DNA from 2 places in the Rhizobium sp. 01T444 genome. Region 2 is predicted to be linked to the other one. Evidence: riboswitches for the same ligand, from Rfam matches in the RefSeq annotation. Region 2 holds a riboswitch; the other holds the start of a gene.
What was found. Region 2 has a riboswitch for thiamine pyrophosphate ahead of thiM (hydroxyethylthiazole kinase). Riboswitches for the same ligand answer to the same signal wherever they lie in the genome.

Region 1 (8,896 bases), on a different contig from region 2:
CCTCCTCCCATGCGCCGCCGAAGCCGCCATAGGTTTTTCCGTCCAGGTCCTTGGGGCTTTTGATATCGTTGCGGCCGCCCTTGAAGATCAGCCTGCCGGTTTCCGTCTGCACGACGGCATAGACGAGTTTCACATCAGCGCCGGCGGCGCGCTGGGTAAAGGTCTCGATCTCTCCGCAAATGCCGAAATCGGCGACGCCGTTCGCGACCAGCGTGCCAGCGCTGGTATCGGCATAGGGTAGGATCTCGACATCGAGGCCGGCGGCCTCATAGAAGCCCTTCGCCTTGGCGACATAGATGCCGATATGATTGGTGTTCGGCGTCCAGTCGAGCGCGATACGCACCTTGGCGGCGGATTGGGCGAAGGCAGCATGGCCGGCGAGGCTTGCGGCCATGGCGGCAAAAAGGGTTTGTCGGCGGGTGAGAAGCATCGGGACCTCCTCAGGTTCTTTGCGGATGCAGCAATGTTTGAAGAATTTCGGTTTCGATCGCCTGGGCGGCCGGGGAGCCGAGATCGGCAAGCGTGCGCGGCCTTTTCAGCGGCACTTCGAACTCCCTGATCACGGCCGCCGGGCGGGCAGAAAGCACATAGATGCGGTCAGACAGGAAAACGGCTTCCCGCACATCGTGGGTGATCAGCAGGGCCGTCCAGCGATGATCGGTCCACATGCCCTGCAGCCATTCCTGCATCTGGGTGCGGGTCAGCGCGTCGAGTGCCCCGAAGGGCTCGTCGAGCAGCAGCATGTCCTGCCGCTGGATCACGGTGCGCAGCAGGGCCGCGCGCTGGCGCATGCCGCCTGAAAGGGCCGCGGGATAGTGATTTTCGAAACCGGCAAGGCCGAAGCGTTCAAAGAGAGGGGCGGCAACCGCTCGTGCCTGGCTGCGGCGCATACCGTGCACTTCGAGGCCAAGGATCGCATTGTCGATGACGCTTCGCCACGGCATCAGCGCATCGCGCTGGGGCATGAAGGCGAATGCATGCGCCGCTTGCGAAAGCGACATGCCGTCAAAGAAAATGTGGCCTTTATCGGCCTGCAGCGCCTGTGTCAGCAAACGGAGGATCGTCGATTTGCCGGAGCCGGAGGGGCCGACGATCGAGACGAATTCTCCTCTGGCGATATGAAGAGAAATGTCCTTCAGCACTTCCATGCCGTCGAAGGACTTCGAGACGTTCTTCAGCTCAAGCATCCCGCTCATGGGCGTTTCTCCGCAGGAGATTGCCAGGGCATGACGAAACGCTGCACCGCCAGCGTGAGACCGAAGAGGCAGAGGGTGAGGAGGGCGCTCACGACGACGGCGGCAAGCACGAGGTCGGGCCGGAAATTGTTCTTGGCATTGAGGATATAGATCCCGAGGCCACGTGCGGCACCTGCATATTCGGCGAAGATAGCGCCGACCACGGCATAGGTGATCGAAATGCGCAGGCCGGCAAAGAAGAAGGGCATGGCGGAGGGAAGCCTCGCCAGGCAGAAGATGCGCCAGCGGCTTGCCTTCATGGAACTCAGAAGCTCGGCGATATCTCGGTCCGTCGCTTCATAGCCCTGCAGCAGGGCTACCAGCAGCGGAAAGAAAGTGACGAGAGCAACGAGCAGAAGCTTCGGCAGCAGCCCGAAACCGAACCAGAGCACGACCAAGGGGGCAATCGCGACCAGCGGCAATGTCTGGCTGACGATGAAGAGCGGCAGCAGCGCGCGGCGCATGAAGGGCACGAAATCCATCAGCACAGACGAGGCGAAGGCGAAGACCAGCGACAAAGCGAAACCGCCGAGCGTCGCGCCAAGCGTCGGCCAGGTGTTGTCGAGCAGCGCCTGCCTGTTCAGCCAGCCCTGTGTCAGGATGCGCGAAGGCGAGGGCAGAATGGAGGGCTTGATGCCGGAGAGATCGACATAGAGCTCCCAGACGGCCAGGAAGGCAAGCACGGCAAGAATGGCGGGCAAGGCCCGCCTCAGTGGCGCAAATGTCGAATCCGGTTTCGATAAGGTCATTGCCGTCAAGCGTCTCAGGCTTTGCTCGGGCTGTTCGCGGAGACCGTGATATCCAGCGTCACATGGCCTTCGGGATCGCCAAAGCGATAGAAGGCTTCATGGATGGTCGCGAAGATCGCGCCGGCATCGCCGCACAGCTTGGTGCAGAAATTCTTGGAGCGGTCGAATGTGCCCGAGCGCTTCAGGAAATCGATGCAGCCGTAGATCTCGTCCATATGGGTGCCCGTTCCCATAACGTACAGAGAAAATTGGGCGGCCGTTGGCTGGCCGGTTTCTGTGGTGTCCTTGACTGCCGCGATCGCGGCTTCCACTCGCTCGGCGAGCGGCTCGGATCGGCTGGAAGACAGGCCGGCGCCACAGATCGCATCATCCGGTTCGCCGGGGCAGCCCCGCGAGATCGCTGCGGACAATACGCAATGCTCGCCGCTTGCGGCAGCCGAGACGAAGAGGTCGCGCATAGCGGCAAACAACACGTCGGGCGGGCCGACCATCAGCGTGGAAATATCGTCGGTTTCGATGCGAAGATGATAACGATAGGGATCGAGAGCCTTGATAGCGTCAAGGATGATGCCGACGAAATTGCCGGACATCGGATATAGAGACACTTGTGCGCCGGAAAACATTTGGACCTCGCTCCGCTGGCATTACCCAGATCAGCTTTGAAGGGTCCGGAGGCATGCGCCTCACATCTCAGCCCCGGCAATTCGGAGCTCCCCCGTGAAATTGTGGCGGAAGCTAGCACCGGGCCTGCGATACCGCAACCGTAAAATTCCTATCCGGCTACACGGTCGGAAAGGGCCAGGGCAGTTCGGACGCAGCTGTCAAGTGTTGGGAGGAACACCCGGACGGAGGTCCTGTCCGGGTGCCCAGCCGGTTCCGTACCTGCCAGAGACGGAATCGGATGTCGTTGTCTCAGGCGGCGATGCCGGCATAAGGAGTGTCGCTGCGGGCGGCGATCAGCGCCTCAGTCCACCATTGCAACTGGGCCATCATTCGGGAAAGCCGGCGCGACGCATCTTCCGTATCCTGCAGTCGGCCTTCATTGTCGAAACGGCGCCAGGGGGAATTGAAGCTGACGGCATCGCAGATCGTGACGGCGTGAAGCTCCGCAAAGACGAGGCGGAGCTGTTCGACCGCCCGCAATCCGCCGGAGACGCCGCCATAGCAGACGAAGGCGATCGGCTTGCCGTGCCACGGCTCGGCGAAGAGATCGATGAGGAATTTCAGGGAAGCGGTGAAGCTGTGGTTATATTCCGGCGTGACGAGGATGAAGCCATCGGCCTGATGGAGCCTGTCAGCAAGCCGCCTTGCCTCCGGATGATGCGGTACATGCTCTCGCGGCAGCGAGAATGCCAGCGGGTCGATGATGTCGATCTCGAATTGTGGAAAGCGGGTCAACTCTCTTTCGAGCCATTTCACAACCCTGTCGCAGATGCGCCCCTCACGCGTGCTGCCGTAGATGACCGCAAGCCTCATGGGTTTCTGCATGCATTGCTCCTTCTCGTTGCGGCTTTACGGCCTCGGGAGCGGAGTCTATAAAACCTCAACTAATATTAAGGTCAATAGGCGATGCAGCAAAATCCGGCATTCTCCTTGAGCAGGCTCCTGACGGTGGGCGAGGTGGCAGAGCGCAGCGGACTTGCGGTTTCTGCCCTGCATTTCTACGAGGCGAAGGGGCTGATCTCCAGCATCCGCACCCGCGGCAACCAGCGCCGATACGGCCGCGATGTGCTACGGCGCCTCGGCATTATCAAGGTGGCGCAACGGGTCGGCATTCCGCTTGCCGAAATCCAGACTGCCTTCGAAACCCTGCCGCAGAGCCGGACGCCGACAGTCGGGGACTGGCAGAAACTGTCGGCGCTCTGGAAGGATGATCTCGATGCGCGCATCAAGCAGCTGAGCCTGCTGCGTGACCATCTGACGAGCTGTATTGGCTGCGGCTGTCTCTCGATCGACGCCTGTCCGCTGCGCAATCCCTTTGACGTGCTCGGCAGGCAAGGCGCCGGTGCGCGGCTTCTCGACCCGGGGGCTTAGACCTTCGGGCTTTCTTTTGGCCGATGGCCGCATATGTTAGGCCTGATAGCGCAAGCGGCGGGCCGGCCCGCAAGGAGGAGAGCTTCGTGTTTCATCCCAAATTGTTCGAAAACCGCAATGTCGTCGTGACAGGTGCAGGCCGCGGTATCGGCCTCGAAGTTGCCCGGCAGTTTCTGGATTGCGGTGCGCGCGTGCTTGTCCATACCGGGCGTGATGGGGAACGTGAATTGCCGGATTTTCTGCTGACCGCCGAATCGGAACGCCGGGCCCTGCTGTTGCCCGCAGATTTCCTGCAGCCGGGCGGGGCTGCGAAGTTTGCGGAAGAGGCGCTCGAATTCTTCGACAAGGTGCATGTGCTGGTCAACAATGCCGGCACGATGTACGGGCGTTTTCCTGCCGGCGAGTTGACCGACGCCGATTATGAGACTGTCGTGCGCCTCAACCAGACGTCGGTGGTGGAGTTGACACGAGCGCTGCTTCCGGCGCTCCGGGCGGCAGGGGGCGCTGCTATCGTCAACACCGTTTCGATTTCGGCGCTGACGGGCGGAAGCCCCGGTTCTGCAATCTATTCCGCATCGAAGGCATTTGTTGCGACCTATTCGAAAGCGCTGGCCCGAGAGCTTGCGCCTGATGGTATAAGGGTCAACTGCGTCTCGCCCGGCACAATCGAAACCGATTTCCATGCACGCTATTCATCGCGTGAAAAGCTGGAGCAGACCCGCAAGTCGATACCACTACAACGGCTCGGAACAGCAGAGGATTGTGCCCCCGCCTATCTCTTCCTGGCGGCTCCATCACTCTCAGGTTACATCACGGGTCAAGTCCTGGAGATCAATGGTGGCCAGCTTATTTGCTGATTTGTTTGGACTTTTTTTGGCATTTCGCGACATTTGACGAATTCGCTTCTGCGAATATGATATTGTACTGATCTATCCTATTACCTCCTTCCGAGAAGCAAATGCCATTGCCTAAACCGAAGCCGGGCATGACCGGCCAGGACTTGCAGAAGCTTGCTGACAAAGCCCACGAGGCGAGCGATCTCCTGAAGGCGCTAGCCCATCAGACCCGGTTGCTCATCCTCTGTATCCTGTCGGAAGGGGAAAAGACGGTCGGCGAAATCGAGGATATCCTTGGAATACAGCAGGCTATGGTGTCCCAGCAGCTTGCGCGACTGAGGCTCGAAGGCCTCGTCAATACGCGGCGCGACGGGCGGCTTGTCTATTACAGCATGGGCAACGAAAGCGTCATGGCTTTCCTCGAATCACTTTTCAGTCTCTTTCCGGTTGCCGAGACGGGCTGAGCCTGCCAGCTCTTGCGAAGCCGAACGGCAAGCCGCAAAGATAGGCCTCATGCCCAATTCGGCAGGGAGGCCGGATGATCGACAAGCTGGAATTCTTCATCGCACTCGCTAATGAGAAACATTTCGGTCGTGCGGCAGAGGAATGCGGCGTCTCCCAACCCACGCTCTCGGCCGCCATTCGCCAGCTGGAAGATCAGCTGGGCGTCATGCTGGTGCAGCGTGGCTCCCGCTTTCAAGGATTGACGCCGGAAGGACAGCGTGTGCTCGAATGGGCGCGCCGCATCGTCGGGGACACGCGCACGATGCGCGAGGAAATGCGCGCCGCCCGCAAGGGTCTCTCCGGCCATCTGCGTCTGGCGTCCATTCCGACCGCGCTCGCGATGCTGTCGCGAATCACAACGCCCTTCCAGGAACGGCATCCCGACGTCACCTTCTCCATCGTCTCGCGCAATTCGCTGCAGGTGCTGAGCATGCTCGAAAACCTCGAGATCGATGCCGGCGTCACCTATCTGGAAAACGAGCCGCTCGGGCGCGTCACTTCTGTGCCCCTCTATGCGGAGCGCTATAATCTCATCACCGCCGCCGGCAGTCCGCTCTCGGATCGCGAGAGTGTGACATGGCGTGAAGTGGGTGATCTTCGGCTTTGCCTATTGACGGCTGACATGCAGAACCGGCGTATCATCAACCGGCATTTGGCCGAAGCAGGCGCAACAGTCCATCCGACACTCGAATCGAATTCGATGATCGTTCTTTTTTCGCACGTGCGGACTGGCCGCTGGGCAAGCATCATGCCGCGTAACGTTGCGATATCATTCGGCTTTCCTGCGGAGATCCGGATGATCCCGATCGTCGAGCCGGAGGCGCACCATCTCGTCGGCCTTGTCGCTCCTTATCGGGAACCTTTCACGCCGCTTGTCTCCGCCTTGTTGCATGAAGCAAGAACACTCGTTGAAGACGCGGAACTATGATAGAAAAAAGCTATCAATCAACAAGACTGCTTTATTGATTGCAACCTGCTTCCCTGAGACAGTTCCCTAGAAATCGCAATGACATGGGGAGTTTTGCGGTTCCCAGGGAATGCGCAAGCCGAAGGGAGGCTGCTGATGAATATACGTATCGCCCAGGGCGATATCACCGGGCGTATCCGTTCGATCGTTGCTGATCTTCGATCCCTCGAAGGCCCACTGCTCCCCATTCTGCATGAGGTTCAGGACGAGTTCGGTTACGTGCCGCAGGAGGCCCTGCCAGTCATCGCAGATGAGCTCAATCTTTCTCGCGCCGAGGTCCACGGTGTCGTAACCTTCTATCATGATTATCGTGATCATCCTGCCGGTCGGCACGTGCTGAAGCTCTGTCGCGCCGAAGCCTGCCAGTCGATGGGTGGCGATGCACTGGCCGAGCGTATCAAGACCCTGCTCGGCATCGATTTTCATCAAACGACACACGACGGCAGCGTCACGCTGGAGCCTGTCTACTGTCTCGGTCTCTGTGCCTGCGCGCCGGCCGCCATGTTCGATGGCGAAGTGCATGGCCGCGTCGATGACGACCTGGCGGCCGAACTCGTCGAGGAGGCGCGCCGATGACTGTGAAGATTTATGTTCCGCGCGATGCCGCAGCGCTCTCGCTCGGGGCCGAGAAGGTGGCAATGGCGATTACCCAGGAGATCGCCGCCCGCGGCCTTGATGCGACCGTCGTGCGCAACGGCTCGCGCGGAATGTTCTGGCTGGAGCCGCTGGTTGAGGTTGAGGTGTCCGGGAAACGGATCGGCTATGGGCCGGTCAAGGCGAAGGATGTCGTCGGGCTGTTCGATGCGGGACTGATTGACGGCGGGGCGCATGCGCTCTGTCTTGGGGAGGTCGAGGACCTCCCGTTCCTGAAAGGGCAGACCCGTCTCACCTTTGCCCGCTGCGGCATTACCGATCCGCTTTCGCTTGATGATTACGAGGCCCACGGTGGGCTTGCCGGTCTTCGCCGTGCAGTGTCGATGCAGCCTGCCGATGTCGTCAAGGAAGTCACCGATTCCGGCCTTCGCGGCCGCGGCGGCGCGGGCTTTCCGACCGGCATCAAATGGAAGACGGTGCTCGATGCCGCCGGTTCGCGCAAATATATCGTCTGCAATGCAGATGAGGGCGACAGCGGTACCTTTGCCGACCGGATGATCATGGAAGGCGATCCTTTCGTGCTCATCGAAGGCATGGCGATTGCCGGGCTTGCGACTGGCGCCACGAAAGGTTTCGTCTATACGCGTTCGGAATATCCGCATGCGATCGCCACGATGACGCAGGCGGTGAAAATCGCCCGAAAGGCTGGCATTCTGGGCGCTTCGGTGCTCGGCTCCGGCAAGGAATTCGACATGGAGATCCGCACCGGTGCGGGCGCCTATGTGTGCGGCGAGGAAACGGCGCTGCTCAACAGCCTCGAAGGCAAGCGGGGCATCGTGCGCGCCAAGCCGCCGCTGCCGGCGCATAAGGGCCTGTTCAACTGTCCGACCGTCATCAACAATGTCATCTCGCTCGCGTCCGTGCCTGTGATCATGGACAAGGGGGCCGCCTTCTATCGCGATTTCGGCATGGGCCGGTCACGCGGCACCATCCCGCTGCAGATCGGCGGCAATGTAAAATATGGCGGTCTCTACGAAACCGCCTTCGGTCTTTCGCTCGGCGATATCGTCGACAAGATCGGCGGCGGCACTGTGTCCGGCCGGCCGGTGAAGGCGGTGCAGGTGGGAGGGCCGCTTGGCGCCTATTTCCCGCGTGCGCTGTTCGATACCCCGTTCGACTATGAGGCCTTTGCCGCCAAGGATGGGCTTATCGGTCATGCTGGTCTGGTCATCTTCGATGATACGGCCGACATGCTGAAGCAGGCACGCTTTGCGATGGAATTCTGCGCGGTGGAAAGCTGCGGCAAGTGCACGCCCTGCCGCATCGGCTCGACCCGCGGGGTCGAAACCGCAGACAAGATCGCCCAGGGCATCGAGCCCGAAAAGAACCGCGAACTGCTCGCAGATCTCTGCAACACGATGAAGTTCGGCTCGCTCTGTGCGCTCGGCGGCTTCACGCCCTATCCTGTCATGAGCGCGATGACGCATTTCCCGGACGATTTTGCTCCGGTCCCTCTCATTGAAGCAGCGGAATAGACCATGTCTCTTGTTCACGAAATCGACTACGGAACACCGGCTTCGAAATCCGAAACAATGGTGACGCTGACCATCGACGGCCGGCAGGTGACGGTTCCTGAGGGAACCTCGATCATGCGCGCCTCCATGGATGCCGGCATTCAGGTGCCGAAGCTCTGCGCGACCGATATGGTCGATGCCTTCGGCTCCTGCCGTCTCTGTCTGATCGAAATCGACGGCCGCAACGGAACGCCCGCCTCCTGCACCACGCCGGTGGCGTCCGGCATCGTCGTCCATACGCAGACGGAGCGGCTGAAGAATATCCGCCGCGGCGTCATGGAGCTTTATATCTCCGACCATCCGCTCGACTGCCTGACCTGTGCAGCCAATGGTGATTGCGAGTTGCAGGACATGGCGGGCGCCGTCGGTCTGCGCGATGTGCGTTATGGCTATGAGGGCGACA
Region 2 (8,896 bases):
CGCGGAGGCCTTCTGCGCATTATAAAGCATGGTGCCCCAGGAGACGACGCGCGGATCGCCAAGGCCGAGGAATTCCAGCGTCGCTTCGGTGATGATAGCGAAGATGACGCTGCCGATGAAATTGATGCCGACGATGGAAATCACATTGGGGAAGATCTCGAATGTCATGATGCGCCATTGCGGCTCGCCCATCATCTCCGCCGATTTGACATAGTCCTTCTGCTTGACGGAGAGCGTTTCGGCGCGGGTCACGCGCGCACCCCAGGCCCAGGACGTTCCGCCAAGGATAAGCGCAATGACGATCGGGCTCGCCTGGCCGATGAAAGCTGCGAGAACGAGCAGCAGCGGCAGGTTCGGCACGACGAGCACCATGTTGGTAAAGAAGCTGATGACCTCGTCCGTCTTGCCGCCGCGATAGCCGGAGATGATGCCAAGGGCAGTACCGACGGCGGTGATCAACAGGCCGGCGCCGAAGCCGACGGCAAGCGAGGTGCGCGCGCCATAGATCAAGCGGGCAAAAACGTCCTGGCCGATGCGCGTCGTGCCGAGAATATGTTCGGCTGATGGAGGCTGATGCGGACGGCCCGTACGGGCGGCGGGATCATAATGCGTCAGCAAGGGGGCTGCGATCGCGACGATGATGATGAAGGCAATGATGGCGAGGCCGATCAGCGCCTTGCGATTGCGGAGCAGGCTCTTCATCTCACGCTCCCTTCAGTCGCGGATCGAGCAGCACATAGCTGACATCGACGATGAAATTGGCGATCAGCATGGTCGCGGTCATGATGAGAAGCTGGCCCTGGATGACGGGATAATCGCGGGCAAGGATCGCCTGATAGAGGATGTTGCCGAGGCCGGGATAGTTATAGACGACCTCCGTCACCAGCGAGCCGCCGAGAATGGTGCCGATGGCAATCGCTAGGCTCGAAACGGTCGGCAGCAACGCATTGCGAGCTGCATACCAAAGCATGACATGCCGGTCGGAAAGACCCTTGGCGCGGGCCATGACAATATAGTCCTCGCCGAGCAGGTTGATCATGTTGTTGCGCATGGTGACGGTAAAGCCGCCGACCAGCACGGTGCAGAGCGTGATCATCGGCAGGATGCCGTGATAGGCGACGCTGCCGATATATTGGAAGCTGAAGGCCGGATCGAGCGAGGGATCGGCCGCATAGCCGTTCGGGAACCAGCCGAGGGTGAAACCGAAGAAAAACAGCACGATCAGCGAAGTGACGACGGCCGGTACCGACGTCGCGAAGATCGCGCCGATCGAGACGATGACGTCGAATTTGCTGCCGCGACGCCAGGCTGCGACGATGCCGAGGAAGGTGCCGATTGCGAAGCTGATGATCGTCGCCGTGCCCATCAGACCGACGGTCCACACCAATGCGTGGCCGAGCACAGACGTGACCGGCAGCGGGAAATATTTGATCGAACGGCCGAGATCGCCGGTAAAGATACTGCCGAGATAGGTCAGGTACTGCTGCCAGAGCGGCCCGTCGACGAAGCCGAAGGTGAGCTTCAGCGCCTGCAGGCTTTCCGGCGGCAGTTCGGCACCCGCACTCGAAAACATGATGCGCACGGGATCGCCCGGCATCAGCCTGGGCAGGAAGAAATTGATCGTCGCTGCCGCGATGAAGGCCGCCAGGTAAAAGGCGAGGCGGCGAAGCAGAAAGGCCATGGGGACTCCGTCAAAACAGGAGCGGCGCTTGGCGCGCCGCTCCTGCCGTTTCTAGTGGCTTACTTGACCGGCTCAAGCGCCAGCAGGTTCAAAAGACGTGCCGGGTTGGTACGCGAGATGGACGGATTGACGAAGGGGTTTTCCTTGGTCGACCAGCCGGTGAAGCGCTTGGTGTTGTACTGATACCAGTTCGGATTGTTGAAGACCGGGATGACAGGCATGTTTTCGGCAACGATGCGCTGTGCCTTGTTCATCGCTTCCTTCTGCTTGTCGAGGTTGGCCGTGTGGGTGAACTGGGTCACCAGATCTTCCACTTCCGGGCTGAACCAGCGCTGCGCGGTGAAGCGGGTCTTGCCCTTGTCCGAGGCGCTGAAGGCGCGCTTGTAGGGGTAGTAGGGCGAGGCCGAGGCCGGCAGGCTGTTGATCGCCGCATCGAACTTGCCGTCGATGAGGTCGGAGGTCCAGACGGCTTCTTCCGGCGTCTCGATCTTGGCGTCGATGCCGACGGCCTGCATGCCTTCGATGGCGATGTTGACAGTGTCGATCCAGTCCGTCCAGGCATTCGGAACAATGATCGAGAAGGAGATCTTCGAGCCGTCAGGATTGTCGCGCAGGCCGTCGCCGTCCTTGTCGACATAGCCTGCTGCATCAAGCAGCGCCTTGGCGGCATCGGCGTCATAGGCGCCGAACTTGCCGAAGTCGGCCTTGACGGACGGGTCCGCCCAGCTCTTGTAGAGCTCGCCCATCAGGCCCGGGTCTTCGTTCAGCGTTGGATAGCCGTAGCCGGCGACATCGATCATCGTCTTGCGGTCAAGCGCCATAGAGACCGCCTGGCGGAACTTCACGTCGTTGAAGGCCTTCTTGTTGGCCTCGTTCGAAGTCTCGAGATTGAACAGGAAGGCAACCATGCTGCTCGGCGAATACCAGTAGTGATAATGAGCCGGATCCTTGGAGACATAGACATTATCGATATCGGGAATGAAGGAAACGCCCCAGTCGAGCGTACCGTCGGCGGTCGCCGTCAGGATCTGGTTGTTGTCGGCGAGCTGCGGGAAGCGCATGCAATCGACCTTCAGGTGCTCGGCATCCCAGTAGTTCGGGTTGCGGCACTGGTCGTAGGTCTGGCCGGTGAAGCGCGGCACTTCCGTCAACGGGCCGCTGCCGACAGGGCTTTCGTTGGCATAGGTGACCGGATCGGCAACGTCCTTCCAGACATGCTCGGGCACGATTGGCAGCTGCGACAGCTGCTCGGCAGCGAGCGAGCTCGGGTTGGCAAGCGTGAAGCGTACCGTCTGGGCGTCTACGGCCTGCACGTCGGTGATGAAGGTCCAGATGCTGACGAAGTCGAGCGCCGGGAATTTCTTCAGATAGTCATAGGTGAACTTGACGTCGGCAGAGGTCAGCGGCTTGCCGTCCGACCACTTGAGGTTCGGGCGCAGCTTGAAGTCGATGCTCTTCAGGTCGTCGGAGAGCTTGAAGCTTTCGGCCAGGCGATAGACCGGCTTGTTGCTGTCGAAGCGGTTGAAGATGACCAGCGGCTCATAGATGAAATCGAGTGTCGATTGGCGCGACGAGGTCTGGTTGAACGGGTTGAAGTTGCGCACCCAGGTCGTGGCGGGCTCGATGTTGGCCGTCAGGATGGTCTGGGCCATGGCCGAGCCTGACATCATGGTCAGGGCCGCGGCCGCCAGGATATATTTCTTCATGTCAAATTCCCCTTTTCTTATGCGGTGAAAAATCGTCGCGCCGGTCAGGAGACCAGCGCGCTTGCAAACATGGCTTCGACTTCCGCCTGGGCGGCGCGATAGTCGATCTTGAGAGTGCCGAGGCGGACCTTGCCGGCGGCAATACGCTTCTGTGTGGCGTCGGTCAGCGGGCGTGCGGCCCTGGCGGCGGCTTCGCTTTCCTTGACGTCGCCGTGGCTGTGAAGGGCGATGTCGAAACCGGCCTCGAGCACCTGGGCGACGCGTTCCGGCAGGGTGCCCCGCAGCGACTCCATGAAGATGCAGTCGGAGATCAGCACGCCGTCATAGCCCATGTCGTTGCGGATCACGTCATGCATGATTGGCGAGATGGAGGCTGGAAGCTCTGCATCATAGGCGGAGTAGACGACATGGGCGACCATCGCCCAGGGCGTGTCCTTGAGTGCCACGAAGGGCTTGAAGTCGGTGGCAGTGAGCGTCTCGCGCGAGGCGTCGACGACCGGGCGCTCCTTGTGGGAATCGAGCGTGGCGCGACCGTGGCCCGGAATATGCTTCATGACCGGCATGTTGCCGGTTTCGAGAAGCCCATCGACCACTTCGCGGCCCAGTGCGGCGATGAAATCCGGATCCGGGCCAAAGGAGCGGGCGCCGATCACAGCGCTCGTCGTCTCGAAAACGAGATCGAGAACAGGCGAGCAGCCGCTCGAAAGACCAAGTTCGCTCATCATTGCGCCCATGGCCTGGGTGGAAAGGTGCAGCGCCTTCTTGCCGAGGTCGAGATCGTGGCGGGCAAGCTCGGCGAACTGGCCGAAGCTGCGGAAGAGCGGCCAGGGGCCGGCATCCATATGCTGCACACGACCGCCTTCCTGGTCGGTGAAGACGGGAGCATCGTCGCGGCCGACGGCCTCGCGGAAACGATCGATCAGGATCTTTGCCTGTTCCGGATTGCGCAGGTTGCGGCGACCGACGAAGAGGCCGAGCGGATTGGTCTCGCGGAAGAGGGCGAATTCGTCGTCCGAAAGTGTGGGATTGGGAAGGCCGACGAAGAGAGCGAGCGGGGTCGAGGACACTATTTCAAAACTCCGGTATCAGATGGTCATTTCGGCTGGCTTCGCAGCATGCCTTCGTAGATGCCCTTGTCGGGGGCGGGAATTTCGACCGCGCCGGCGGTCTTGACGTAGAAATCGACGGGGCCGGCATCGCCGATGAAGGCATAGGCGTGGCCAAGCGTCTTCAGGTTTTGCAGGCAGGCGGAAAAGAGGGCGAGGCCGATGCCTTTGCCACGCGCCGCGGGATCGACGCCGGTCGGGCCGAAAAAGCCACGTGCTGTCGTGTCATAGCAGGCAAAGCCAGCGAGCTTGCCGTTTGCGACGGCGATCAGACAGGCAACGGGCTGGCGGGAGAAGGCGACGGTGACTTCACTTGCCCAGTTTTCGCTGAAGTGCTCGCGCACCCAGCCGGCCACGACGTGAAGTTCCGGCGGCAGAGCCGGACGGATTGTGATGCCGACGGAGCCGGCTTTCTCTTTCAGTTCCGCGAGCTTCGTGGAATATAAGCTCACAAGCAGGTCTGACACCCGAATTCCTCCAGTTATTCCTCTATTACGGAATGTATCCCCTTTTAATGACATAGCTTTGGATATATGGGCGGCCATGTCAACAGGCTTTTTACGAGGCAGGCTTGGTTCAACTGAGGGTAGGTAAAACAAAACGGCCCGGTTTGACCGGGCCGTTGGGCAATCCTTAAATTGTGATCCGGCTCAGATCCCGGCGTCTTTCCACAGGGCATGGAAATGATGGACAGGTCCGTGGCCGGAACCGACCGCCAATTCGCCTGCCGCAGCGACCGCTTGCGCAAGATAGGTTTTCGCGGTCGCGACGGCCACTTGTGGCAACGCGCCCTTTGCGAGCTCGGCGGCAAGCGCGCTGGAAAGGGTGCAGCCTGTGCCATGTGTGTTTTTGGTCGGTACGCGTTTCGCCTCGAACCAGTGAAGGCCAGAGGCGGTCGACAGCACGTCGGGGCTTTGGTCGCTATCCAGATGGCCGCCCTTGACCAGCACCGCGGTGGGGCCGAACACACGTAGGCGCTCAGCCTGTGACGCCATCTGCTCGCGGCTTTCAGCAACCTCTTCGTGCAGCAGGGCGGCCGCCTCCGGCAGATTGGGGGTCAACAGCGTGGCGAGCGGCAGCAGGTGCCGCGTCAGCGCATCGACGGCCTGCGGGTCGAGGAGCGCTGCTCCACCCTTGGCGATCATGACCGGATCGACGACGATAGGGATGTCGCGATGAGGTGCCAGCGCCTCGGCAACAGCTTCGGCAATGCCGGCATTGGCGATCATGCCGATCTTGACCGCGTCGACGCGCACATCGGCAAAGACCGCCTTGATCTGCTGGGCGACGAAGTGCGGCGGCACGAGATGCACGCCGGTCACCCCTTGGGTATTCTGCGCCGTCAATGCTGTCAGCGCCGCCATGCCATAGACGCCGCGCGCCGAGAAAGCTTTGAGATCGGCCTGAATGCCGGCGCCGCCAGAGGGATCGGAGCCGGCGATGGACAAGACGTTGCGGATCATCGGCGAACCTTTTGGATTTCCTCGGCGATGCGGATCGTCGCTGCTCGCGGATCCGGCGTACCGCAGATTGCTGAGACGACAGCAAGCCCATCGGCACCTGCCGCGAAGACGGAAGCGACATGCTTGCTCTTTAGTCCGCCAATCGCAACCGTTGGAACGGGCGCGGCTTTCACCAGCTTCGCCAGCCCATCGAAACCGATCGGCTGCTTATGATCGGTCTTGGTTGGAGTGGCAAAGACCGGTCCGATGCCGGCATAGTCGACAATAGCGGGGTCGATGGCTGCTGCCAGCGCTTCGGTCTCGACCGACAGACCGAGGATCATGCCCGGGCCGATCATCGCACGGGCGGCGGCGGGTCCCGCATCGCCCTGGCCGATATGCAGACCGTCGGCGCCGATCGCAACGGCGGCCTCGACGTCATCGTTGATAACAAGCAAAGCGCCGGTACCCTTTAGGATATCTTTGAGCGCCAGCCCGGTCTCAATCATCCTTGCCGTTCCGCCATGCTTGTCGCGCAGCTGCACCATCGTTGCACCACCGGCGACGGCAAGCCGCGCAGTCTCGACCATGCCGATTCCGGCGCAGAGATCGGGGTCGAGAACGAGGTAGAGGGAAAGATCGAAGCGTTTCATGCGGCGCTGATCCTGACCTTTGCATCGAGTGTCGCGCCGTCGAGCGCGGCAAGCTGATCGAGGAAGCGCCAGGAGAAAGAGCCGGGACCATCCGCATTTTTCGCGGCCTCCTCGCCGGCAACAGCGAAAGTAGCAAGTGCAGCAACAGCGGCTGCGAAAGGGTCTGCGGGAATGGTGGCGGCGAAGGCGCCTGTCAGGCAGGTCAGCGAGCAGCCGAGCGCGGTCACCTCCGGCATCAGCGGCGAGCCGCCTTCGACGCGCAAGGCCTGCGCGCCGTCAGTCACGAAATCCACGACGCCGGTGACCGCGACGACCGCGCCATGCCGTTCGGCAAGCAGCCGAGCGGATGCCTCGGCCTGTTCAACCGGGTCACAGCTGTCGACGCCCTGACCACGGCTCTCGCCGCCGGCAAGTGCGATGATTTCGGAAGCATTGCCGCGGATGATCGTCGGGCGAAGCGCCAGGAGATCAGCAGCAGCCTTGCGCCGGAAGGATGTTGCGTAATGAGCGACCGGATCGAGGACCCAGGGCTTGCCGCCCGCATTGGCGGCCGTTGCCGCGGCATGCATGCCGTCGATCCATTGGGTGGAGAGCGTGCCGATATTGACGGTCAAAGCCCCCGCAATCGCGGCGAATTCTCCCGCTTCCTCGGCGGCATGAACCATGGCGGGCGATGCCCCGGCCGCAAGCACCACATTGGCGGCGATGTTCATGGCCACGTAGTTGGTGATGCACTGTACGAGCGGCGGTTTCGCGCGCATCGCCGTCAACAGTGCTCCGGGTGTCTTGTTCTCCATAGTACCCCTTTCAGGCGGGGCAGGCGCGGGAACGATCGTGCGATGAAGCAGGCTTCGACCCGAGCGACTCCCTCCGCCGGCATTATCCGGTTCAGGTTCGAAGGGTGCTTCTCAGCCAGTTCTTGCGAACGGGCGCCCCTGTCTCTCAACGGCACTCTTTCTTGCAGAGAATGGCGCCGATGTCACTGGCAAAATGACGCTCTTGCGAACGAGGATCCGCACCTGACGCCGCCGCGCCAGCTGTTATCAGTCAAGCCGGTGTCTGTTTGCAGCCGGTGCGGGAGCTTGCCAATCTCTTCGGCGGTCCCCTTAGAGACGCCGCCGTCTGAAGTCTGGCAAGCTCCGATGTATCAACGCAGAGAAGCCGGAAGCAGGTTACTGGTGAAATCCTGGTACGAAACGGGCCGCAGGAACCTGTAGATAGCGAGCGTCCCGACGGAGGTCGATCTGCCGTCGGCAGTTGCCGGATAGGGGCCGCCATGCACCATGGCAGGCGATACTTCCACGCCGGTTCCGAAGCCGTTCACGAGCAGTCTTCCGGCCAGCATTTCCAGCTTGGGAACAAGGCGCTTTGCGTCCGGCTCGTCTTCGCTCGCAATGTGCAGGGCAACGGTCAGCTGGCCTTCGAGGCCATCGAGGACGCGCTCGAGTTCTGCAAGATCGCGGCAGCGAACGATGAGGCCGGCTGCACCGAAGACCTCATCCTGAAGCTCGTGATGCGCAAGGAATGCCGAAGCTGTCGTCTCGAAGAGAGCGGCCGTGCCTTCGAATTCACTGCCCGGCTTGCCATTGGCAACGAGGCGGACTTCGGGATGCTTTTCCAGCCGGGCGACGCCATCGCAGAATGCCTTGGCGATGGAGCCCGTGAGCATCGTCTGTGCGCCGACATCAGGCAGAAGCTCCCGTGTCTTCGCAATGAAAGTGTCCAGACCTTCGCTATCGACGGCGAGAATGAGGCCGGGATTGGTGCAGAACTGTCCTGCACCCAGGACCAGCGAGCCCACGAAGGCCGTTGCAATCTCCGCCGCGCGGCTTTTCAGGGCATTGGGGAAGAAGATGACCGGATTGATGCTGCTCATTTCCGCATAGACCGGGATCGGCTGCTTGCGCTCGGACGAAATCTTCATCAGCGCAGTACCGCCGCGGCGGGAACCCGTGAAGCCGACCGCCCGGATTCTGGCATCGGCGACAAGCTTCTGCCCGACCTCGAAGCCGGTATCGAAGAGAAGCGCGAAGGTGCCGGCATGCAGGCCGGCCTTGGCGACGGCGCGCTGAACGGCGCGGCCGACCAGTTCCGATGTGCCAGGATGAGCGGAGTGGGCCTTGACGACGACGGGGCATCCTGCTGCCAGCGCAGATGCCGTGTCGCCGCCGGCGACCGAGAAGGCGAGCGGAAAGTTCGATGCGCCGAAAACGGCGACGGGGCCGAGCGGAACATTGCGAAGACGCAGATCAGGCTTCGGAACCGGCTTGCGGGAGGGGTCCGCGCCGTCGAAACGAAGTTCCTGGAA

Region 1: linked by a shared signal. The riboswitch ahead of AC1DTN_RS16680 (YkoF family thiamine/hydroxymethylpyrimidine-binding protein) and the one ahead of thiM (hydroxyethylthiazole kinase) in region 2 are both predicted to bind thiamine pyrophosphate.

The regions. Positions count from the first base shown of each region.
Region 1 is NZ_JBFTPD010000011.1:58,874-67,769, forward strand. It holds gene AC1DTN_RS16665 (ABC transporter substrate-binding protein) at 1-430, opposite strand, end outside; gene AC1DTN_RS16670 (ABC transporter ATP-binding protein) at 441-1,196, opposite strand; gene AC1DTN_RS16675 (ABC transporter permease) at 1,193-1,984, opposite strand; gene AC1DTN_RS16680 (YkoF family thiamine/hydroxymethylpyrimidine-binding protein) at 1,999-2,607, opposite strand; TPP riboswitch at 2,598-2,711, opposite strand; gene AC1DTN_RS16685 (NADPH-dependent FMN reductase) at 2,897-3,472, opposite strand; gene soxR (redox-sensitive transcriptional activator SoxR) at 3,554-4,018, shown strand; gene AC1DTN_RS16695 (SDR family NAD(P)-dependent oxidoreductase) at 4,105-4,875, shown strand; gene AC1DTN_RS16700 (ArsR/SmtB family transcription factor) at 4,977-5,318, shown strand; gene AC1DTN_RS16705 (LysR family transcriptional regulator) at 5,393-6,286, shown strand; gene AC1DTN_RS16710 (formate dehydrogenase subunit gamma) at 6,422-6,901, shown strand; gene AC1DTN_RS16715 (formate dehydrogenase beta subunit) at 6,898-8,454, shown strand; gene fdhF (formate dehydrogenase subunit alpha) at 8,458-8,896, shown strand, end outside.
Region 2 is NZ_JBFTPD010000008.1:46,413-55,308, forward strand. It holds gene AC1DTN_RS13845 (ABC transporter permease) at 1-702, opposite strand, end outside; gene AC1DTN_RS13850 (ABC transporter permease) at 704-1,681, opposite strand; gene AC1DTN_RS13855 (ABC transporter substrate-binding protein) at 1,741-3,387, opposite strand; gene AC1DTN_RS13860 (glycoside hydrolase family 3 N-terminal domain-containing protein) at 3,432-4,454, opposite strand; gene AC1DTN_RS13865 (GNAT family N-acetyltransferase) at 4,481-4,960, opposite strand; gene thiD (bifunctional hydroxymethylpyrimidine kinase/phosphomethylpyrimidine kinase) at 5,144-5,956, opposite strand; gene thiE (thiamine phosphate synthase) at 5,953-6,588, opposite strand; gene thiM (hydroxyethylthiazole kinase) at 6,585-7,385, opposite strand; TPP riboswitch at 7,437-7,535, opposite strand; gene AC1DTN_RS13885 (aldehyde dehydrogenase (NADP(+))) at 7,736-8,896, opposite strand, start outside.